DNA from 3 places in the Nordella sp. HKS 07 genome. Region 3 is predicted to be linked to each of the others. Evidence: riboswitches for the same ligand, from Rfam matches in the RefSeq annotation. Region 3 holds a riboswitch; each other region holds the start of a gene.
What was found. A riboswitch is a leader RNA that binds a small molecule or an ion and turns the genes downstream of it on or off. The one in region 3 is predicted to bind cobalamin.

Region 1 (7,276 bases), 220 kb from region 3:
CACGCGGCGCGACAGCCGGTCGATATCGGCCATGGTGAAATCGAGTTCGGCCTCATGCGCGGCCGCGAGCAGATGCAGCACCGTATTGGTCGAGCCGCCCATGGCGATGTCGAGGGTCATGGCATTCTCGAAGGCGGCGAAGCTCGCGACCGAGCGCGGCAGCACGCTCGCATCGTCCTGCTCGTAATAGCGCCGCGCCAGGTCGACGACGAGATGGCCGGCCTCGACGAAGAGCCGGCGGCGGTCGGCATGGGTGGCGAGCGTCGAGCCGTTGCCGGGCAGCGACAGGCCGAGCGCCTCGGTGAGGCAGTTCATCGAATTGGCCGTGAACATGCCGGAGCACGAGCCGCAGGTCGGGCATGCCGAGCGCTCGATGACCTTCATGTCCTCCTCGGACACCTTGTCATCGACGGCCGCCACCATGGCGTCGACGAGGTCGAGGGCGACTTCCTTGCCCTTGAGCACCACCTTGCCGGCCTCCATCGGCCCGCCCGAGACGAAGACGACCGGGATATTGAGGCGCAGCGCCGCCATCAGCATGCCGGGGGTGATCTTGTCGCAATTGGAGATGCAGACCATCGCGTCGGCGCAATGGGCGTTGACCATGTATTCGACCGAATCCGCGATGAGCTCGCGCGACGGCAGCGAATAGAGCATGCCGTCATGGCCCATGGCGATGCCGTCATCCACCGCGATGGTGTTGAACTCCTTGGCGACACCGCCCGCCGCCTCGATTTCGCGCGCGACGAGCTGGCCGAGATCCTTCAGATGCACATGGCCCGGCACGAACTGGGTGAATGAGTTGACCACGGCGATGATCGGCTTGCCGAAATCGCTGTCCTTCATGCCGGTGGCGCGCCAGAGGCCGCGGGCGCCGGCCATGTTGCGGCCATGGGTGGTGGTGCGGGAACGATAGCTGGGCATGGTTTCTCGGTCTTTTCCTAATGCTTTCAGGACGATGCCTTCGTGCGCGTGCTTGCCTGCCCTGTCAACCGGTCAGATGGCATGGCTCGAATGTGCTTACGTGGGGATACCTTGGCCGACGCTCAGCGGCCGCGCAAAGCCAGCCAGATGCCGCCGCCGATCAGGCACAGGCCGCTCGACATCTCGACGAAGCGCACCCGCTTCTGCGAGAGCCATGACCCGGCATTGCCGGCGGCGAAAGCATAGAGACTGTCGAAGACGGTGGCGATGACCATGAAGCTCAAGCCCAGCAGGATCAGCTGGTTCAGGTAATCGCCATTGGGCGAAATGAATTGCGGGATGAGCGCGCCAAAGACGAGCAGCACTTTCGGGTTGGACAGGATGACGACGAAGCCCTGCAGAAAAAAGCCACCTCTCGGCGCCGCGGGCGCGCTCTGGGTCAACACGTCGCCCTTGGAGCGCAAGAGCTTGATGCCGAGCCAGATGAGATAGGCAGCACCCGCAAGGCGCAGCACATCGAACCAGACGCCCATATAGGTGATGGCCGAAGCAAGTCCGGCAATGGCGATGGCCATCCAGACCACGAGGCCCGCCTGGGTGCCGGCGACATTGAGAAGACCGGCGCGGGCGCCGTGCTTGAGGCTGTTGGCGATGACGATGGTGACGGTCGGGCCCGGCACAATGACGATGGCGATGGCGGCAATGCAGAAGGCGACATAGGCTTCGATGGTCATGGCTCTCTCCCGTTCCTGGCCATCGAGCAAGCCATAATCGCGCACACGCATGCAAGAGGATTCTGGACAGCTGGCCTGATGCTCTTCTACCTTGCGCCTTACTGCCCGGTGCCTTCGCCACGCGGCGAGGGAGAATCGGAAACACGGTGCGACGCCGTGGCGTGCCCAACGCTGTAAGGAAGATTTTTCCAGCCATTTCAGTTTTTTACGCTGAAGTGTGAGGCCACTGGGTTAACCGGGAAGGCGCTGGGAGAAGGTGAATCCGAGCCAGAAGACCGGCCAGGCAGGATGGCTATCCGCGTGGACAGGCGGGTGGCGGCGATGCAACGCAAGGGGAAGAGCGATGCAGACCGAACCTGTTTCCGCCGGCGATTTCGACGCGGCGGCGCGCGACGCCGTCTATCGGGCCATTTTCACCCGCCGCGATATACGTGGCCAGTTCCTGCCCTGCCCGGTTCCCGATCCGGTCCTGGCGCGCCTCCTCACCGCCGCCCATCACGCGCCTTCGGTGGGTTTCATGCAGCCGTGGAATTTCATCGTCATTCGCGATGCGGGGCGCAAGGCGCAGATACGCGACCTCGTCCGCCAGGCCCGGGCCGAGGAGGTTCGTCACGTCGCGGATGACCGGCAGGCGCTCTACCGGTCCCTGAAGCTCGACGGCATTGTCGAAGCGCCGGTCAATCTCTGCATCACCTGCGACAGGAGCCGTGCCGAAGGATCGCCGCTGGGACGCTGGCACAACCCCGAGATGGATCTCTACAGCACCGTCTGCGCGGTACAGAATCTCTGGCTCGCGGCGCGCGCCGAAGGGTTGGGGCTCGGCTGGGTCAGCATTCTCGACAAGGATGCGCTGAAGGCCCTGCTCGCCCTTCCGGCGCATGTCACCCCGGTTGCCTATCTCTGCCTCGGCTATGTCTCGGATTTCGCGGACAGGCCCGAGCTCGAAAGCAAGGGCTGGCGCAAGCGCCTGGCCCTCGACGAGCTCATATCAGCTGAGAGCTGGGCAGGCGGCGGCGAGGATGCGCTCAAAGCGCTGATCAGGAGCGCTTGAAAGCTGCATAGGTAAAGGCCTGGCTCGTCCCGAAGGGCGTCGGATGGGGCTCAATTTCGGTGACACACAATTTCGAAATTTCGGTGTCAGTGCATTTAATAGAAATTTCGGTGACAGTGCATTTAATAGATCAATAAGAAATTTCGAAATTTCAGAAAATTTCGGTGACAGTGCATTTAATAGATCGGCTGCGCCGAAACGACGAAATTGAATGCACTGTCACCGAAATTCTAAGCACCAACTACCAGCAGGCCACAAAGCTAGATACACCGAGTCGCTTTTACTTTTCTGTGGACGGGAGCTGGCCCATTTCGCGTAGACGCTTTACGTCCTGTGCCGCTTTACCAGATAAAACTCTATCTACGTTTTTGACGAAATCCATTTGCTGACGACGAATTAGGAATTTCGGTGACAGTGCATTCAATATTGTTGAATTTCGGAATTTCGGAATTTCGGTGACAGTGGAATTTCGGTGACAGTGCATTCAATATTGTTGTTTCTGCGCAACCACTATTAGGAATTTCGGTGACAGTGCATTCAATATTGTTGTTTCTGCGGAATTTCGTGACAGTGCATTCAATATTGTTGTTTCTGCGCAACCACTATTAAGCACTGTCACCGAAATTGGGACACTATTAAGTGCACTGTCACCGAAATTGGGATGACGGATTGAGTGGTGGCGCGTCTGCCGCGACGCTCGCCCCCACAACTTTCACCGAGAGGGAGACATTGCTAAGGATTGCGCGCTCGTCCGGCAGGCGGCGGCGAGGACGGGCTCACAGCGCTGATCGGGACCGCCTGAAAGCCGCATAAGTAAAGGCCTGGGTCGTTCCGAAGGGCGTCGGATGCGTCTCGCCGGCCTCGTCGATGAGTTCGAAATCCGCTCCGAGACGCGCGGCCAGCGTGTCGGCACTGTAGCGCTGCACCGGCAGGCCGCTGCATTTCTCAGGACCGGTCAGCGCGAAAGTCGAGATCACGATGTGAGATCCGGGCCGGGTGCCGGCTTTCAGCGCCGCGATATAGGCGTCTTGGGCATCTACCTCGGTGAGGAAATGGAAGACGGCGCGGTCGTGCCAGACGTTCCACTGCCGCGCCGGTTGCCAGCGCGTGATATCGGCGACGATCCACGCGACCTTGTCGGCTAGGGCGCCGAGCCGTTCCTTCGAGCGCCTCAGCGCCACATCGGAAATGTCGAGCACGGCGAGGTCGGCATAACTCTCCGCCAGCAGCCGGTCGACGAGGCGCGAGGCGCCGCCCCCGATATCGATAACGGAGCCGCCGCCCGCTTGCCTGATCAAGGCGAGCGAGCGCTCCGGCACCTCCTGATACCAGCTGACGGCGGTATCGGATTTGACGGTGTAGGCATGATCCCAGTGTGCGCGACGATCTGACATTCTATTTGTCTTTGTATTTGTGTTTGTCTTTTTATCTTGGCCAGGCCAGCCAGAGAGCGGCGATCACCAGGAGCCCGCCGCTGACGCGGTCGAGCCAGACGAGGCGTTCGCCCGCAAGGAAATTACGCGCCTGAGCTGCCAGGATCGCCAGCAGCGCGCCGAAAATGGCGCTGACCGCGACGAAGGTGACGCCGAGGATCGAGAGCTGGGGTGCGGCCGGCCGCGACGGATCGACGAAAGGCGGAAGGAAAGCGGCGAGGAAAAGGATGACCTCCGGATTGGCGACGGCGACGAGGAAGCCGTCACGGAACAGCCGACCGGTGGGCTGCGGTCCCGACAGCCCGGCCCTGCCCGCGAACCACAAGCGCGTGACGCCGAGATAGAGCAGGAAAGCCGCACCGCCGAGCCGGATCCAGTCGAACCAGGTCTTCATGGCGTCCGCGATCCAGGCGAGGCCGAGAGCGACAAGCGAAATCAGGAGAACGAAGCCGATGACATTGCCGGCGACGGTGACGAGGCCGCCGCGCACCCCCTGCCCGATGCTGTTGGCCACGATGACCGACATCGCCGGCCCGGGCTTGGCGAAGAGCAGCGCACTGGCGGCAAGGAAAGCAAGGAAGAGATCGAGCGGCATAAGGACCTTCAGCACATTGTCCGGAGCCGCCAAGGTCTTCGACCTGGCCCGATGCCCCGCTGGCCCTGACTTCCCACATTTCCGGCTTGCAGCGCAAGTTCCTGCTTCAAACGTCCAAATCGGCCGGGTGGCACGCTGCCCGCTCAGCCCGCGGCGATCATCTCCGCGATACGCGCCGTGTCGCTGCCGAGCTCCCGGTCCTCGGTCAGAGGAGCAACATAACCGCGCACGGCCGCGTAGGCCTCGGCGGCGCCGCGGCCCAATTCCGGCATGACGCCCCTGATCTCCAGGGCATGGGCCGAGGCGATAAGCTCCATGGCGATGAGATAGCGGAGCCGGTCGATGATCTGGCTCAGCTTGGCGATCACGCCGGGCGCCATCGACGCCTGATCCTCGATCCAGTCCGAAACGGCGATCGGGGTCAGCGACATCGGGTTCGCCAGAAAGCGGATCTCGGCTTCCAGCGCCGCGATCGGTTTCTGCAGTATGGCGAGGCCGATGCGGTTCTGACCCTCCGACGCCAGGAAACGTGGCAGGCCCGCGACCACCGGCGACATGAGCTTGATCGTCCGGTTGGCGATGGCCGCCGCCGCATGGGCGAGCGCCTGGCCGAGCCGTTCCCAGGACAGGACGAAAGCGGTCATGTCGAAATTGCCGTGCGACACGATCCGGTCCTCGGCGGCCAGCACGACCGGATTGTCGCCGGAACTGGCGAGCTCGATTTCGGTCGCGGCGCGCGCCTCTTCGATCGCGTGACTGAGCGCGCCCCAGACCTGCGGTACGCAGCGATAGCTCAAGGGATCCTGGATGCGCCGGGCGGCGCCGTCGGCGAACAGCGCGCTGCCCGCCAGAAGATCGCGCAGTTGCGCCGCCACCTCCCGTTGTCCGAAGGCCGGACGCGCAGCCATCGCGCCGTCATCGAGCGCGCTGACATTGCCGCGGAAGGCTTCCAGATTGAGCGCGATGGCCTTCAGCGACCACAGATATGCCCGCTCGACATCCTCCAGCGCGAGACAGCCTTGCGCTACGGAGAGGCTGTTGGCGACGATGATGGCATGACCGTCCTTGGCGTGGATCTCGAGCGGCGGCAGGCCGGCGCGCTTGAGCGCCTCGGCCGCCGGCAGGATCTCGCCGCCATATTCCGCCTGACCATGTCCCATGAGGCCGAGAGTCATATGCGCCAGCGGCGATAGATCGGCGGCGCCCAGCGAGCCCAGCGCCGGCACCACCGGATGCAGCCCGGCATTGAGCGCCGCGACGAGCCCTTCGAAGACAGAAGGCGAAATGCCGGTGCCGCCCGCCGCCATGCCGGCGATCCTGACCGCCATCATGGCGCGCACGGCATCGCGCGGCAAAGCCGGCCCGAAGCCGACGGCGTGACCGAAGGCGATGCGCCGCTGATAGGCGATCAGGTCCTCCTCACCGAGCGGCGTATCCACGGCGGCGCCCAGCGCCGTGGTCAGTCCGTAGATCGGACGCTTCTGCGCGGCATGGCGCTCCACCACGGCGCGGCTGGTGCGGATCCTCGCATGAATGTCAGGTGAGATTTCGACCCGTGAACGACGCCGCGCAATGGCCGCAATGTCTTCCGCCCGGAGCGGCGCCGCGGTCAGGCGGATGGGCATCGTTGTCATGACGCGTCCTGCTAGTTGTCTGCTGTTGCAGAATCCCGCTCCCGAAGAGCGGAGTCAATTCCGTTCACGCGCCCGACAGCTCGAGGAACGCGTCCGGTACCCATCCCGTTTCGCCGGAAGCTCCAGTGACCCAACAGAAGCCACTTTCGGAGAAATGCAGCGCCACGCTCTCCCCCTGAGCGACGGTAAGCTCAATCGCGTCAAAATCCCGGATCAGACGGAGATTGTTGCCCGCGGGCTCGAGCCAATTGCGCGGCGCCCAACCTTCCTGGCCCGCTTCATTGCGGCACCAGATCCATCCGAAGAGATCCGTCTCCTGCAAATAGTCGGGAGCGAGGAGATCACCTGCTCTGCCCTTGACCGGATCGGCATAGGGCCGCTGATAATCATGCGCCACCTTTGCCTTTAGACCATCGGGAAAGACATAAAGCAAGATCTACCGCTCGCCGTTTTCTTCATCATCGATGACGCGCTCGACTGAAAAGCGATTGCCTTGGCCATGCGCCGTAGTCAGGTTATGGACCCTTCACGTCTCGGCTGAGTGTCGCGCCACCACTGCGCTACTCGCCTGGAGTCGCGCGTGAATCAGACAAGGTTCCGAACCGAACGGGGCGGCTGCAATGTCTTCCATCCTTAGAGTCGCCGCTGCTAGGCAGATGGGTCTCAATATCATAACTCAGCTCCGTGGGAGGGAATGACGAAGCGTACCTACGAAAAATCTTGGCGCTAATCCTCGAAGAAGGCCATTAGCTAGCGCTACACAATCGCGGGAAGAGGATTCGGCGTCGGCACTTCCCTAAGTTTACGATACGCCGCCTTTGCCCGTTCCAGCCGACCTTCACCAGCCTTCTCAGGCTTTCTATGCTTTGTCTCTTCCCACGGATCGCCTTGGCCGTTTCTACCGA
Region 2 (7,276 bases), 2.1 Mb from region 3:
GCCATTACTCCGCGCTCAGTTTACGTGGCGACATTTCTTGGCGCATTTGTTGGTGGCCCAAACAAGTCGGGATTTTCGGTATCAATATGAACACCGCCGAATGTGCCAAGCCGGGCGTTGGCGCCACTGGGCGCAATATCTGAGACTGCTTGAGCAATAGCTCGCCTGCAGATTTGCCAACCGTGACAAAGTGCTGGGTGCCGCCTTGAGGGCAAGCTGATCGTACGCAGGATTGCCGCGAGCTTTCGCCATGTCGGCAACCTCGCAAGCATGGGAGAATCTTGCTGAATCACGGAGCAGGCGAGGACGAGGCGTCGGTATAGGCTTGTGAGATTGACTTGCAGCTTCATCGCCTGTCGTCACGCCCGGCTGTGACGGGGAGGATAATCGCGTTCTCACAAGAGCGGGCTTGCCATTGCTTCCGCAGTAAGATGCCGTGCTGGTTTGTGCGACATTCTCGAGGACATCACCCCCATCCTTCTTGATCCACGCACGCAACAAAGCTTGCAGGATCTTACAGGCCTTTCGGAGATCGAGAGCCATTCGGTTGATCCTCTAGCAGGGGTTTGATGATCTGAAGGATTGCGGAGTTTTTACTCGGAGATGAAACGTCTTGGAGCCGCCAATTGGGTGGCCGGGCATAGGCCGGCTATGGTTCGGTTAAGCCCAGCCGTCCAACACAGCTGTCGAAGTCCGAACGCAACTCCAAGCTTGATATTTCCCAATCCTGCCGTTTGGCCCACGATGTCAAGCGTCCATCACTCCGAGGACACACAATCATGCCTGAGGCCGTTGCTGCTCCGCCGTCTCGCGTTTCGGACTTTGCTGAATCCGGTGGGATCGTTTCTCTATTTTTCTTCTTCGCCTTTTTCGTGGGTTATCTTAGAAAATCATCCAGTGACTGGAACACCCCGGCGCTCTTCCAAAGCGACCGATTGCCGATGACATAGACGGCTTCTTTCGCCCGCGTCACGGCAACGTTCAGGAGATTCGGCCGCCCACCCGCCCAGCCGCGCGCGCCGCGCTGCTCGGCATTGGGCGCGCCAAGCAGGAAGAAGACCGCCTCCGCCTCGCGGCCCTGCACCGTATGGACCGTGCCCACGCGCTCATAGACCCAGGCAAAGGGGTTTTCGACCCATCCCCCAAGCAGGCCGCTGGAGCGGAGCATTTCCCGCATCCGGTCCTGAACGACGACGAACGGCGTCACGATGTAAAAGTCGGGTTCGATTCCTCTGTCCCGAAGCTGCCGCAGCAGTTCCAACAGCACTTCGCCTTCCCGCTGGCACCATTTTTCTTGGCCGCGCCCCTCGACATCGATCCAGCGCGACGGGCCGAGAACATCGCGAATGGCCTAGGCTTTGGCCGTCTTTGCCTGCACCATGAGGTTTTCATAGGCGATCATGTTCGAGACAGAGAACATCGGCTCGTCGCAGCGCCTGTGAACCAGCAGCGGCACACCTACTTCACGGGTGCCGAACTTGGTCTCGAAGGTGCCGTAATATTCGGTCGCGGCATCCGCCAAAGTCTGCGCCGACGCTCCGGGCGGATTGTAGAGCAGCGGATCGACCCCGAATTGACGGCACATCGCGTCGGTCAACTGGTCCGGCAGGACGACCACGGGCTCGATCTGGATCGGATCGCCCACCACAACGGCGCGCTTCGTTCTCATCAGCGCTCCCACGGCAGCCTGCGGCAAAGCCTGTCCGGCCTCATCCACAAGAAGCCATCCGAACTCCTCGGGATCGATCCTGCCGAACATCCGGGAGACGGAAGCGAATGTCGTCGACACCACCGGCACCAGAAGGAGCAAGGTCGACCACAGATGCGGGATCAGCGCATCCCTTTCGGCGTTGCCCAGCGAACGAACGCCGAAACTGTCCATCAAGGCATTGAGATTGTGCCGCACCGGCCTCGCCGCCGCGTCGATGAAAGCGCGGTGCAGATCCATCGCGGCCTCGAACACGTCGTTACGCAGCCTCGCCGTCTGATCGTCAAGCCACGGCGCGGTCTTTTGCCTATCGGCATGCCGTCTTTCGAAGAACTCTTCCGAGAGGAAAGTGCCTGAATATTGCTCCGCGAGCGCCGCGTAGCGTTCTCGATCCCCCTCATGCGATGCGATCAACTCCGATCTTGTTTTCTGAAGTTCTTCAGCGTCGGCCTTCAGCCGCGAATGCGCCGCCACCTTGGTATCGGCATCGGACTTCAAAGAGACGAAGCGGGCATTCGCGCCCTTCAGTTTTTCGGCCAATGCGCCATGATTTGACTGCCAGGCGCGAAAGGTCGACGTTCTGAAAAGGCGACTCCAGAAGCCGGGCCTTAATTGCATCGCGTCGTCCACATTCCGCTTCAGCGCCAAAACCAGTTTTTCCTGGCTTTGCTGGAGCAAGACGGCATCATCGGCCGTCTGTTCCGCCTCCATCAGCGCAGGCCCGCGCGAGACGATCTCCGCTTCGATCTTTGCGAACTTTGCCCGGGCCTTCGCCATCGCGATCAACAGATCGTGGATGACCTGCAAGTTCGCGAGCGCGGTTTTCGCCTCGCTCAGCGTCTTCGTAAATTTATGCCGCACATTGCGCCAGCGCTTCAGCGCATCGTCGTGACCTTCAGGCGCGTTTTCCCGCTCGACGATGACGGGGCGGCGTTGCCGGTTTCCGGTTTCCGTCTTTTCGGTGATCAGCTGCGGATTACCGCTCGCCTCCTGCAAATACCGCTGGAAGCCGACATCGTCGTCCCACCAGAAGGTCTGGCGAAAATCGCTGCGGTTTCTGGCATTGCCGAGCACGGCGGCGATCACGCCCCAGCTATCGCGCTCCAAAAGAGCATCCGAAACCGTCTTGAAATATCGCAAGCCCGTCGCATCGGCCGCGATAGCACCCATTCCGGGCAATTCCGCGCTGACATTTTCCACAGCCTTGTTGTTCGATGAGGCGACGATGATTTCATGACCACGCAGCTTCTCATCCAGCTTGTAGAGATGGATGAAAGCGCTGCCTCTTTTGATCTTCTGGCCTGATGGCGTAAAGGCGTCTTCCGGATCGCCGAATTTGCAAAGAAGCTCAGCCCGCTTTGTGACGATCGCCGCCACGATGTCCCGGAGCAACGTCGTCTTCCCGGTTCCAGGAGGTCCGTTAACGGCAAGGATGCCGTCCGATGTCAGGTCCTTGATGGCAAGATTAACAGCGCACTGCTGAAGCATGACCAGCGGATGACGGCCGCTGGCGGGCCACGCGCCAGACGGAAATCTTACCGGCTCCAGCGCCTCCGAAAGCGCCTGGTTGTCCTTCATCAGGTTCCGCCGCGCCTTCGGTTTTGTCGTGCCAAGATAGCGGTTGAGGTTCGCCGTACCCTTTCGGTGCCGGTTAGCTCGGCGGCCCTGGCGAGGTCCTCAAGAAAGAACGAGTTCAGCAGGATCGATTCAGGCGGGTCCTGGAGCTTGAAATACTGATAGGAGCGGACGGCGAAGACAGGCTGTTCTGCGAAACGAGCGTCCAGCCCGAGCGTTTCCACCAGCCACCGATAGGCGGCATCAATCGCCTTTGCCGTCAGCGGCAGCGGATTGCCGTCCTTGTCTTCGGAGACGATTTTTTCCTCGAGCTGTTCGACCAACTGGCGTTCGACCTGCGACCAGTTACCAAGGTCGCGCAGCCTCCCGGCCAAGGCCACGGGAACGCCCCAGCCGAAACTAGAGATCGAAACGGCCTCACTCTCGACTGGCCTGCCGGTACGATCGACCATGATCGTCGCGAGCACGGCTTCCCCCCGCGCCGAGGGTCTTTCAATCCGGCTATCCGAATAGATCTGGAGCAGCGAGGAGACTGCCGCCTCCATATCGATGCTGCCCAGGACGATCTGATAATAGAGCTTCTGGTTGGGACGGCTTTTCTCGCCATCCCCCTCCCAAGGCAGCTTGCCCTTGTCCAGTGGCGCGATACGGAAGCGGTCTCCGCTTGCCAGGTCTTCCGGCTTACGGAACGAAGGGGGCGATAACACCTCCATCGCCGTCCATGCACCAAGAATATCCGTTGCCTTGTTGGTAACAGGCGGCGGCTCCGGAGCTATACGAACCGGCCCCCGGATTTGCGGTTCCTTGATTGGCTCGGCCGCGTGAGCGGACTGCTCTGGCGGGATCGCAGCAGCTGCACGTGAAGATGCCGCCACCCGTGCGCGGGATTCCCGTGCAGCCTCAATCTCTGCTTTAGCTTTGGGCGTCTCGCGACTGACAGAAACCGCCTGAAGCGCCCTTCGATGCAACTCCCTCGCCCGCGGCACCTTCCGCTCGGACAATTCGGCAAGCAGGGTCTTCAGAAACTGCGGATCATCACGGTTCTGATCGAAGAGCTTTTCAAGCTCTGCTATTCCTTTCTTCAACAACGGCCTGGAGGACATGCTCACGCTTGTTCTGTTTCGCGGAAGTCTCGCACAAAATTTAACAGGAAATCAAAGAATTGTGGGCCTGTCTATTTGCCACGCGTCCGCTCAACCTGCTCTTCCACATGCGCGTCCAGCGCGGACGTCACCGCGCCGATCCAATCGCGGAGCTGCAATGCTTGTGGGGATTATCGATTCCCTGGAAGCAATCGAGGCTCCGAAACCCACGCCAAGTTGGCCCCATCCCCGCTATATCGACTGGGCGCCGGTGGAGCACCTCCTGCAGGGTCACTGCGTCAAATAGCGCTTTACCCAAAGTGATTGAGCCGCCTTGAGCTCGATCAACACATGATCTGGAACGCTTCCCGTTCGCCGAATGGCGGTCAGGCACGCCGCCAAATCTGTGAGCAAGCCGTTGACTTCTCCGGCGCAACAGCTAGCTTCGCCGACGGAGCTGGTTCTGCCGCAAGGCAGATTGAAAGGGAACACAGTGAGGCCGAGTCTTCGGCCGAAGCTGAGACTGCCCCCGCAACTGTAACCGTTGAGTCCTCCCCCAAATGCGCCACTGGCCGTAGACGGCCGGGAAGGCGGGAGAGGACGACGACACGGAAGTCAGGAGACCTGCCGGATCCGGTCACCCATGCTTGACCACGGGGTGTGGTCGAGCGCGGTCGTCCGTGGCGGTGACACGTGAGAAGTGTTGCCGCATGCCGGAGACCGCCGGGGTCGATTGACGTCCATTTCGGACGAAACCCTTAAAGCGCCCATCCGCCTGCGGTTTGTCGAAAACCTCGGGACAAACCTTGTTTGCTCCCGCACATCGCAGTTGGGGATGGGATGAAGAGAAGAATTTTTGGTGCCGGCATCGCAGCGCTGGCCTTGAGCGATATCGGCCTGTTTCGCGAGGCCGGGGCGGAAGAACCGACGATGCTTGATCCGATCCTGGTGACCGACGGCCTGACGCCGATCGAACAGGAAAAATCGGGGCGCGCCTATACGGTCATCTACGGCGAGCAGCTCGAGAAGAACCAGATACGTTACGTCGCCGATGCCTTGCGCCAGGTTCCGGGCTTCGCCGTGTCCCGCACCGGCTCCCATGGCGGGCCGACGCAGATCAGGGTGCGCGGCGCCGAAGCCAACCACCTGCTCGTTATGATCGACGGGGTCGAGGTCAACGAAACCTCCAACGGCGAATTCGACTTCGGCAGCCTGCTGGTCGACGATATCGACCGCATCGAAATCCTGCGCGGACCGCAAAGCGCCTTCTGGGGCTCGAATGCGACGGCAGGTGTCATCAACATCATCACCAGGCGCGGCGAAAGGAACGATTATCAGGGCGCTGCCCGAACGGAAACCGGAACCGACGGCACCTATTTCGGAAGCCTGGGCCTTTCCGGCGGCGGCGAGAAGTACGATCTGGCGCTCTCCGGCGCATTTCGCCGCAATGACGGCTTCAATATCTCGGACTTCGGGCATGAAGAGGATGGCGACCGCAATACCACGCTGAACGGCCGCTTCAATGCCGATCTCGCGCCGAACCTCTCGCTCGACAGCACGTTGCGTTATGTCGATCGCAAGAGCGACGCCGACCCTCAGGACGGCAGGGTGATCGATGGAAACGACTGGACGGCCACCGAGGAATTCTACGGCTCGATCGGCGCGACCAATTTGGCGCTCGACGGCGCGCTGACGCAGAAAGCGCGTTTCACCGGCTCCGACACATACCGGGACAATTACGCCAGCACATTCGGCGGCGCCCGGTTCTGGGACGACGGCAACCGCTACAACGCGACCTATCAGGCGAGCTACCGGTTCGACACGCCGAGCCTTCTCGCCGCGCAGCATCAGCTGACCGGCGGCTATGAGTGGGAACGCGAGACATTCGCCCCTTCGCATCTCGACGAGACGCTCGCGCGCGAGGCCAATTCGGTGGTGGGTGAATATCGCGGCGCCTTCCTCGACCAGCTCTATCTGAACGCCGCGCTGAGACGCGATTTCAATGACAGCTTCGCCAATGCGACGACCTACAGCGTGAGCGGCGCATGGCTGGTGCCGGACACCGCGACTCGACTGCACGCCTCGATTGGCACCGGTGTCACCAATCCCACCTTCACCGAGCAGTACGGATACATACCATCGACCTATATCGGCAATCCCGACCTGAAGCCGGAACAGAGCTTCGGCTGGGATATCGGCATCGAACAGGGCTTCTTCGACCGCTACCTGGTGGCGGGCATCACGTACTTCAGTCAGGATCTGACCGACGAGATCGTCGTCGTCTATGACTCCAACTTCATCGGCACCGCGATCAATCGCGACGGCAGGAGCAAACGGCAGGGTGTCGAGGTGTCGGCGACACTCGATCTCCAGAACGGTTTCACCGCCACGGCCACCTACACCTATACCGACGCGACCGAGCAGACCGAGGATCATGGCCCGCGGCTCGAAGAGATAAGGCGGCCGCGGCACACGGGCTCGCTCGCCCTGGCCTATATTTTCTACGACGGCCGGGCGCGCGTCTTCGCGGATGCCGACTTCAACGGCAGGCAGAAGGATACGGAATACATCACGTACCCATATGACCGGGTGACCCTCGACGCCTATACGCTCGTCAATGCCGGCGGCAGCTTCAGGCTCAACGATCAGCTCGAGATCTATGGCCGGATCGAGAACCTCCTCGATGAGGATTACGAAGAGGTGTTCGACTACAACACGCCTGGGCGCACGGCCTTCATCGGCTTGCGAGGAAGCTTCTGAGCATGCAAAGGGTGGCCCTTGGCATGTGGCGGGCAATAGTGATGCTGGTCTTGCTCGCCGGCGCGCCCACCGCTGCCGAGGGCACGCCACCGAAGCGCGTGGTGTCGATGAATCTATGCACCGACCAGATGGCGATGCTCGTCGCTTCCCC
Region 3 (7,276 bases):
CGAGCGCCTGGGGATAGCGCCCTAAATCCTGAAAATGGCGCGCCAGCAGGTCTTCCGCCGATTTCTGGCCGAGTGTCCAGGCGGTAGGCGTAGGCACAGTGCGGTTGTCCAGCGAATAGAAATTGCGGCCCGTGGGCAGGACATCGACCCGCCCGCGCGTCGGCGCGCCCGAGGGGCCTGGCGCCACGAAGCGGCCGGCCAGCCCATTGAGCAGTGCCGTGATTTCCTGTTCGCCCGACGCCCGCAGGCGCGGCTTGAGACTGCGCTCGATCTCGGCAATGACTTTTTCCGACTGCGCGCCCACGCCCTTCATTTCCTCGACGCAACGCGCGGCGAGAAGCTCGAGCCGTTCGACCGTATCGCCCTGGCTGCGCCAGGACTCATTCGGGAGCCCGGCAAGGAGAGCCGGACGAGGACCGGTCCAGGCTGTGCTCATGTCGCAAGTGAGCGGATCGAAATCCGTGAAGCCGAGGTCATTGGCGAGCGCGCGGATGAGCGACTGGTCGGCTTCCTCGCCGAGGCCGCGCGGCACGCGCGTCAGCGCCACGAGGAGATCGGTCTCGAGCCGGCCCTCAGGGGAGGCGCCGAGTATATGGAGTCCGTCCCGGATCTGCGCCTCCTTCAGGTCGCAGAGATAGGCGTCGAGCTTCTGCAGATCGCTTTCGTCATCGCCGGTGAAGCCCGCATCGACATCGAGGCGCTGGCTGCGGGTCAGGTCCAGGATATCGCTCTTGAGCGCCGCCAGGCGACGGCGATCGAGGCCGGAGGCGAGATAATATTCATCGACCAGGGCTTCCAGATCCTTGAGCGGGCCATAGGTCTCGGCGCGCGTGAGCGGCGGCGTCAGATGGTCGATGATGACGGCGGCCGAGCGGCGCTTCGCCTGTGTGCCTTCACCCGGATCATTGACGATGAAGGGATAGAGATGCGGGAGGGCGCCGAAGGCGATCTCCGGATAGCAGGCAGCCGACAGCGCCGTCGCCTTCCCGGGCAGCCATTCGAGATTGCCGTGCTTGCCATTGTGGATGATCGCCTGGACGCCGAAATGATGACGTAGCCAGAAATAAGTGGCGAGATAGCCGTGGGGCGGCACCAGGGCCGGGTCATGATAGGTCGCCTTGGGATCGATATTGTAGCCGCGCGCCGGCTGGATCGCGACCACGACATGGCCATAGACCAGAAGCGGAAGCTCGAAGGCGCCATGGGAGAAGAAGGGGTCCTTGTCGGCTGTCCCCCAGCGTTCGGAGATGGCGTTCCGCACCTGCGCCGGCAAGGCGGCGAAATGTTGTGCATAGTCGCCGGCGGACAGCTTTGTCGTGCTGCCGTGCTTGTGGGCGTTGGTGCGCCCGCTCTGCAACGCCTCCACCAAGCCATTGCCGTCGGCGGGGACGTCATCGATGCAATAGCCATCGCCTTTCAGCGCACGGAGGATCGCGATGCTGCTCGCCGGCGTATCATAGCCGACGCCATTGGCGATACGGCCGTCCTTGTTGGGATAATTGGCAAGAATGATGGCGACGCGGCGTTCCGTTGGATTGGCACGCCTGAGCCTGATCCAGGCCATGGCGAGCTCAGCGGTGAAGGCGATACGGTCAGGGACCGGCCGATAGGTGACGATCCGGCACTGGCTGCGCTCGTCCCAATGATCATCTGCCTTGAATGAGACGGCGCGGGTGAATATTCGCCCGTCGAGTTCCGGCAGCACGACATTCATCGCGAGGTCGCGGGCGCTGAGGCCCTGTGCGCTGTCACGCCAGCTCTCTTCGCCCGATCCCGCGAAGACGACTTGCAGGACGGGACAGTCATAGGGCGTGAAGGGCGTATCGACCGCGCTGCCGCCCGAAGAGACCGCGAATGCTGTCGCATTGAGGATGATGTCGGGCGGCGAGGAGGCGAGTGTCGCGGCGATGAACCGGGCACTCGCTGAATCCTTGAGGCTCGTCACATAAAGGGCGAGCGCGTTGATGCCGCGCGCCTTCAGATCCGCGATCAGCGCATCGACGGGCGCCGTCTGGGCGCCTTCGAGCACGGAGCGATAGAAGACGATGGCGGCGACCGGCGCGTCGGCGATCCAGTTACCCGTCGGCAGATATAGGCCGGCCTTGTCGAGAGGGCGGGCAGGGGCAGGCGCCTCGCCGCGTTCCAGCATATTGAGACAGAGACGCAGGAACCCTTGCGCATTCTCCCGCCCGCCGGCGACCAGATACTGCCGCAGCCGCTCGCAATCGGCTGCGCTCAGGGTCGAATGGCCATTGAGGGCGGCATCCGGCTGCGCATCCCCCGGCAGCACAGCCAGCTTGATCTGATGCGCGCGCGCCAGGGCCTCGATCTCGGCGAGCCCATAGGGCCAATATTGCGCACCGCCGAGAAGCCTGAGCACGATGAGCCTGGCGTGACGCAACGTCTTGTCGAGATAGAGGTCGACCGACAGATTGTGCTGAAGCTGCAGCAGATTGGCGAGACGCAGCGTGGTGTCGGCGGGAGCTACAGCTTCCCAGGCTCGAGCCAGGGAAGCAAGCTCGCTGTCGGCGGCCGAGAGAACGACGATGTCGCCTGGCGCCTGGGCGAGGTCGACGGCCTCGGCGGCCCCGTCAATGACGCCGGTCTGGGCGGCGAGAAGGTGCATCAGGTTTCAATCTGACTCATGTTTGACCCTCACCCTGAGGCGCCTGGCGAAGCCGGGCCTCGAAGGGTCTGTTGCAACAAACTCACTCTATCCTGAGGGGTGCTTCGAGGCTCCCCCGGCTCAAGGCCGGGGAGCGCCTCAGCAAGAGGATACTGTTCACCCCGTCAGGCAGGCCTCGACGGCGGCCCGGTCCAGTCCCTTGAGTCCGATGACGACGATCTCGCTCGACCGCTTTTCATCCACGCGCCAGGGGCGGTCGAAATAGCTGTTGAGCCTGGGACCAACCGCCTGGATCAGGAGGCGGCCCGACGCACCGTCGATGGCGGCGAAGCCCTTGAGCCGCAATATGTCGTGCTCGGCGATGAGATCCTCAATGCGCTTTAGGATCTGCTCGCGATCCCTGATTGCACCAAGCGACACCGAGAAGGTGACGAAGTCGTCGTGGTCATGCTGCACCTCGCCTTCCATCTCGTGATGGGAGAGGCGGTTATGTATGTCCTCCTCGGCGGCGGACGCGATGCCGAGCAGGGCCGAGGCATCGAGCGCGCCATGCTGGGTGGGAACGAGCTTGGCGCCTCTGCGGATCTGGCCCTTGAGATCGCCCGCGAGCTTCTCCGTCTCATGCGCCGCCAGGAGATCGGTCTTGTTGAGCACGATCATGTCGGCGCAGTTGAGCTGGTCCTCGAACAATTCCTCGATCGGATTCTCGTGGTCGAGATTGGGATCGGCGGCGCGCTGGGCGGCGACAGCTTCCTCGTCATCGGCGAAGCGGCCCTCGGCCAGCGCCTTGGCGTCGACCACGGTGACGACGCCGTCGACGGTGACGCGCGACTTGATCTCCGGCCAGTTGAAGGCCCGCACCAGAGGCTGCGGCAGTGCGAGGCCGGAGGTCTCGATGACGATGTGCTCGGGCGGGAGGTCCCGCTCGAGCAGCTTCTTCATCGTCGGCACGAAATCATCCGCGACCGTGCAGCAGATGCAGCCATTGGCGAGCTCGACGACATCCTCCTCGCGGCAGACTTCATCGCCGCAGCCTTTGAGGATCTCGCCATCGACGCCGATATCGCCGAACTCGTTGATGACGAGGGCGATCCGCCGCCCCTTGGCGTTCTGCAGGAGGTGGCGGATCAGGGTCGTCTTGCCGGCGCCGAGAAAGCCGGTGATGACCGTGGTGGGAATTTTCTGGAGCGACATTCTTCAGGCCTCTTTCACGAAGCGGTCCATGGCGAGACCGAGGAAGCCGCCGATCGCCAGCCACATCAGGGCCGCGACCGCCAGCGTATTGGCGGCGAAGGCCGCTGAAATGACCGCCGGCACAGCGCTCTCATGCGTGGGCGGCAACGGCGCCCCGATGATATGGGGAAGCGCCACCAGCACGACCGCTGCCACCTTCGCCCAGAGCTCATGGCGCTGGGTGAAGAGCCAGATGGCGAGACCGGTCGCCACGATCGTGCCCACCCACCAGACCTGGCGCGCGAAGAGGTCGCCGGCCGGCATGCCCGGCAACTCGGGCGGCAGGCTGGCGGCGGGCGCCAGATGCACCGCGAGGAAGCCGGCAAGCCCCCACAGCACGCCATTGCGCGGCGTGATGCGGATGCCGGCGATAAGGCTGACCCCCGCCAGCGCGGCGGCAAAGCCGGCGGCGGCGACGATGCTGGCGAGGAAGGTATAGGTCGTGCGCTCGGCGCCGTCGGCTGGCGCCCAGGCTTCGTGCTCGGCCTCGGCCGCAGGAGCCTGCTCAGCCGAAGCTGTCGTCGTTGTGGTCGCGGCGCCATGGTCATGCGAATGACCATCGCCGGCGTTTTCATACTTCTCGGCTTCGAGAATCAATGGCGTGAGCCGCACATGCTGGATCGCGCCATAGAACAAGCCTGCCGCGATCCCTGCCAGGAGCGCGGCGAGGATCACTCGCCCAATCATTTCGAGACCTGCTTAGTGGCAGGGAAAGCCGATGGAGTGGCGCGTGTCATGCGCCGCATTGTGCAACTGGTCGGCCTGGGCGAGTCCGACGCCGTAAAGCAACAGGACGCCGAAAGCCAGCGCGCTGAGGCCTGCGGCCAAACGCTGCGACATCGTCAAGGGAAGCGCGGAAATACGATCCGTGGTCATGAGCGAAACACCCTCCGTGTGCTCAAAGTTCAAGGTGAGGGCAGGGCCCTGGGTGGCCGCGGCAGGTCTCCTGACTTGCGATTTCGGGCGGAAGCACGCGGCCTTCCCGGTTGCCCAGTGGCCAAGTCTGCATGCGTCCTCATCGCTCACAGTTGCGGGGGCAGTCACGGTTTTGGCCCCGATTGGGTCATCCGCACCGTGTTCCCTGTTCGGTTTCTAGCCTTTTGGCATCGAAACACCGCGTGACTCATGGGTGCCACGCCCGTAACCGCCCGTCAAGGCTCGGCTTTTCCAAAGCGTATTTTGCAGTATTTTCCTATTGCCTTGGGGAGGATCCAGGGGTTATATTGATTGAACGTTCAATTAGAAAAGGAAGGTCACAAATGAACGCGATCGATTTTGGCGCGCCTAACCGACTTGCCGATGACGAGCGTGCCGGCCTTCCGCCCTGGACCTATTTCAACAAGGAACTCTTCCAGATCGAGCAGGACGAGCTTTTTCGCCGCCATTGGCAGCTCGCCTGCCATGTAAGCGACGTCCCCCAGGAGGGCGACTGGACGACCTTCGACATCGCCGGCGAGCGCGCTCTCATCGTGCGCGGCAAGGACAAGGTAGTGCGCGCCTTCCACAATGTCTGCCGTCACCGCGGCTCGCGCGTGGTGGCGGGCGAGAGCGGGCGCTGCAAGAGCGCCATGGTCTGCCCGTTCCATGGCTGGTCCTATAATCTCGACGGCACCCTGCGGGCGGTGCCCAAGGCCAAGACCTTCCCCAAGCTCGATCCCGTCACCCATGGCCTCGTCCCGCTCGAGCACGAGATCTGGCAGGGCTTCGTCTTCGTACGCTTCAAGCCGGGCCCGCAGGGCTCCGTCGCCAATCTCATGTCGCCGCATGAGAAGGAGGCCGCCGCCTACCGACTGGCCGAGGCCAGGCCCTATTCGCCGCAGACCCGCGACATACTGGAGGTGAACTGGAAGGCGGTGCGCGACGTCGACAATGAAGGTTATCACGTGCCGATCGCTCATCCCGCTTTGCACGACCTCTATGGCCAGCAATATAGGGACGGTCGCCCGTCGGACGGCGTGTCGCGCTCGGAAGGGCGCATCACCGGCGTGTCGCCGCGCTTCTGGAGCGTGCGCAACTATGTGAAGCACCGCCCCGACATGGGGCATCTGCCTGAGGAGGCGAAGGGGCGGTGGGTCTATCTCGGCATGTTCCCCAATCTCGTGATCATGCTTTATCCCGATCTCGTCGGCTATTATCAGGAGCTGCCGGTCGAAGTGGGCAAGACCATTCAGCGCATGGCCTATTACGCCCCGCCCGATGACCGCCGCGCGGCCAAGGTGGCGCGCTACCTGGCACATCGCATCGACCGCGTCACCGGCGCGGAGGACGCCCAGCTCATCAAATGGTCGTGGGAGTCGATGCAGTCCTCGGGCTTCTCGAGTATGATCCTGTCCGATCTCGAGGCGGGTGTGCGCGATTATCACGACACGTTGCGCGCCACGATCCCGGTCGCGGCACTCGTCAATGAGCCGGCCAAGGGGCAGGTCGAGACGATCAATCAGACGCTGCTCGCCACCCGCAACTAGTGTCCCGAATCCGAAGTTCCCCACAGCCTCCGGGACCTTCCGAGCGAACTTCGGAATCGGAAGGACACTAGAAAACTTAATGGTTCTAGTGTGCTTTTGAACGCGAAGTTCCTGTCGATGCTAGCCGCCTGATATCAGGAACTTCGCGTTCAGCACACTAGCGGCGGAACAGGGAGCCCCTTGCAGGCTTAAAGCCGGGCATGGCACAGTCATGCCAATAAGAATCTACAGGGAGGGTACCAAAGTGAAAGCGTTGAAACTGATGTCCGCCGCCTGTGCGGCGGGTGCTGCCATGCTGCTGGCGGCAGGCCTGGCTCAGGCCGCCGAGAAACTCGTGATCTCCAACTGGGACGGCTACATGCCGAAGGACCTGCCGGAGAAGTTCAAGGCGGAGACCGGCATCGAGCTTGAGGTCGCGGTGCATGCGACCAATGAGGAAATCATGGGCAAGGTCGTCGCCTCGAAGGGCGAGGGCTATGATGTGATCTTCGTCTCCTCGCCCTTCGCCGAGGCCTTGAACAAGCTCGGCATCGCCGCCAAGCTCGATCACAGCAAAATCCCCAATCTCGCCAATCTTTACCCAGAAGCCAGCCAGCTCAAGCACGATCCGGGCAATACCTTCTCCATCCCCTATAGCTGGGGTACCACCGGTCTCTGCTACCGCTCGGATGTGGTGAAAACGGCGCCAACGAGCTGGAACGATCTGCTCAAGCCCGCCGACGACCTCAAGGGCAAGACCACCATGCTGTCGACCGACCGCTGGCTGATGGCGGCGGGCGAGTTGGCGCTCGGCATGTCGGTCAACGAGGTCGATCTCGCGAAGCTCGACCAGGTGAAGGCGCTCCTCATCGACACCAAGAAAACCCTGCTCGCTTACGACGATACGACCTTCTATTCAAAGCTCGTCTCAGGCGAGGCCTCGCTCGTCCAGGCCTGGGATGGCTGGTGCAAT

Region 1: linked by a shared signal. The riboswitch ahead of bluB (5,6-dimethylbenzimidazole synthase) and the one ahead of G5V57_RS28155 (CbtB domain-containing protein) in region 3 are both predicted to bind cobalamin.
Region 2: linked by a shared signal. The riboswitch ahead of G5V57_RS04505 (TonB-dependent siderophore receptor) and the one ahead of G5V57_RS28155 (CbtB domain-containing protein) in region 3 are both predicted to bind cobalamin.

The regions. Positions count from the first base shown of each region.
Region 1 is NZ_CP049258.1:6,197,251-6,204,526, forward strand. Features, by position in the region: gene ilvD (dihydroxy-acid dehydratase) at 1-924, opposite strand, end outside; gene G5V57_RS29255 (LysE family translocator) at 1,047-1,658, opposite strand; cobalamin riboswitch at 1,748-1,957, shown strand; gene bluB (5,6-dimethylbenzimidazole synthase) at 2,002-2,709, shown strand; gene G5V57_RS29265 (trans-aconitate 2-methyltransferase) at 3,486-4,103, opposite strand; gene G5V57_RS29270 (LysE family translocator) at 4,135-4,770, opposite strand; gene hutH (histidine ammonia-lyase) at 4,881-6,371, opposite strand; gene G5V57_RS29280 (hypothetical protein) at 6,436-6,768, opposite strand; gene G5V57_RS29285 (hypothetical protein) at 7,128-7,276, opposite strand, start outside.
Region 2 is NZ_CP049258.1:925,803-933,078, forward strand. Features, by position in the region: gene G5V57_RS04490 (AAA domain-containing protein) at 878-1,348, opposite strand; gene G5V57_RS04495 (AAA domain-containing protein) at 1,352-3,286, opposite strand; gene G5V57_RS04500 (hypothetical protein) at 3,286-4,392, opposite strand; cobalamin riboswitch at 4,807-5,012, shown strand; gene G5V57_RS04505 (TonB-dependent siderophore receptor) at 5,206-7,125, shown strand; gene G5V57_RS04510 (ABC transporter substrate-binding protein) at 7,128-7,276, shown strand, end outside.
Region 3 is NZ_CP049258.1:5,981,434-5,988,709, forward strand. Features, by position in the region: gene cobN (cobaltochelatase subunit CobN) at 1-2,626, opposite strand, end outside; gene cobW (cobalamin biosynthesis protein CobW) at 2,783-3,820, opposite strand; gene G5V57_RS28150 (CbtA family protein) at 3,824-4,546, opposite strand; gene G5V57_RS28155 (CbtB domain-containing protein) at 4,559-4,735, opposite strand; cobalamin riboswitch at 4,778-4,993, opposite strand; gene G5V57_RS28160 (aromatic ring-hydroxylating dioxygenase subunit alpha) at 5,119-6,324, shown strand; gene G5V57_RS28165 (spermidine/putrescine ABC transporter substrate-binding protein) at 6,569-7,276, shown strand, end outside.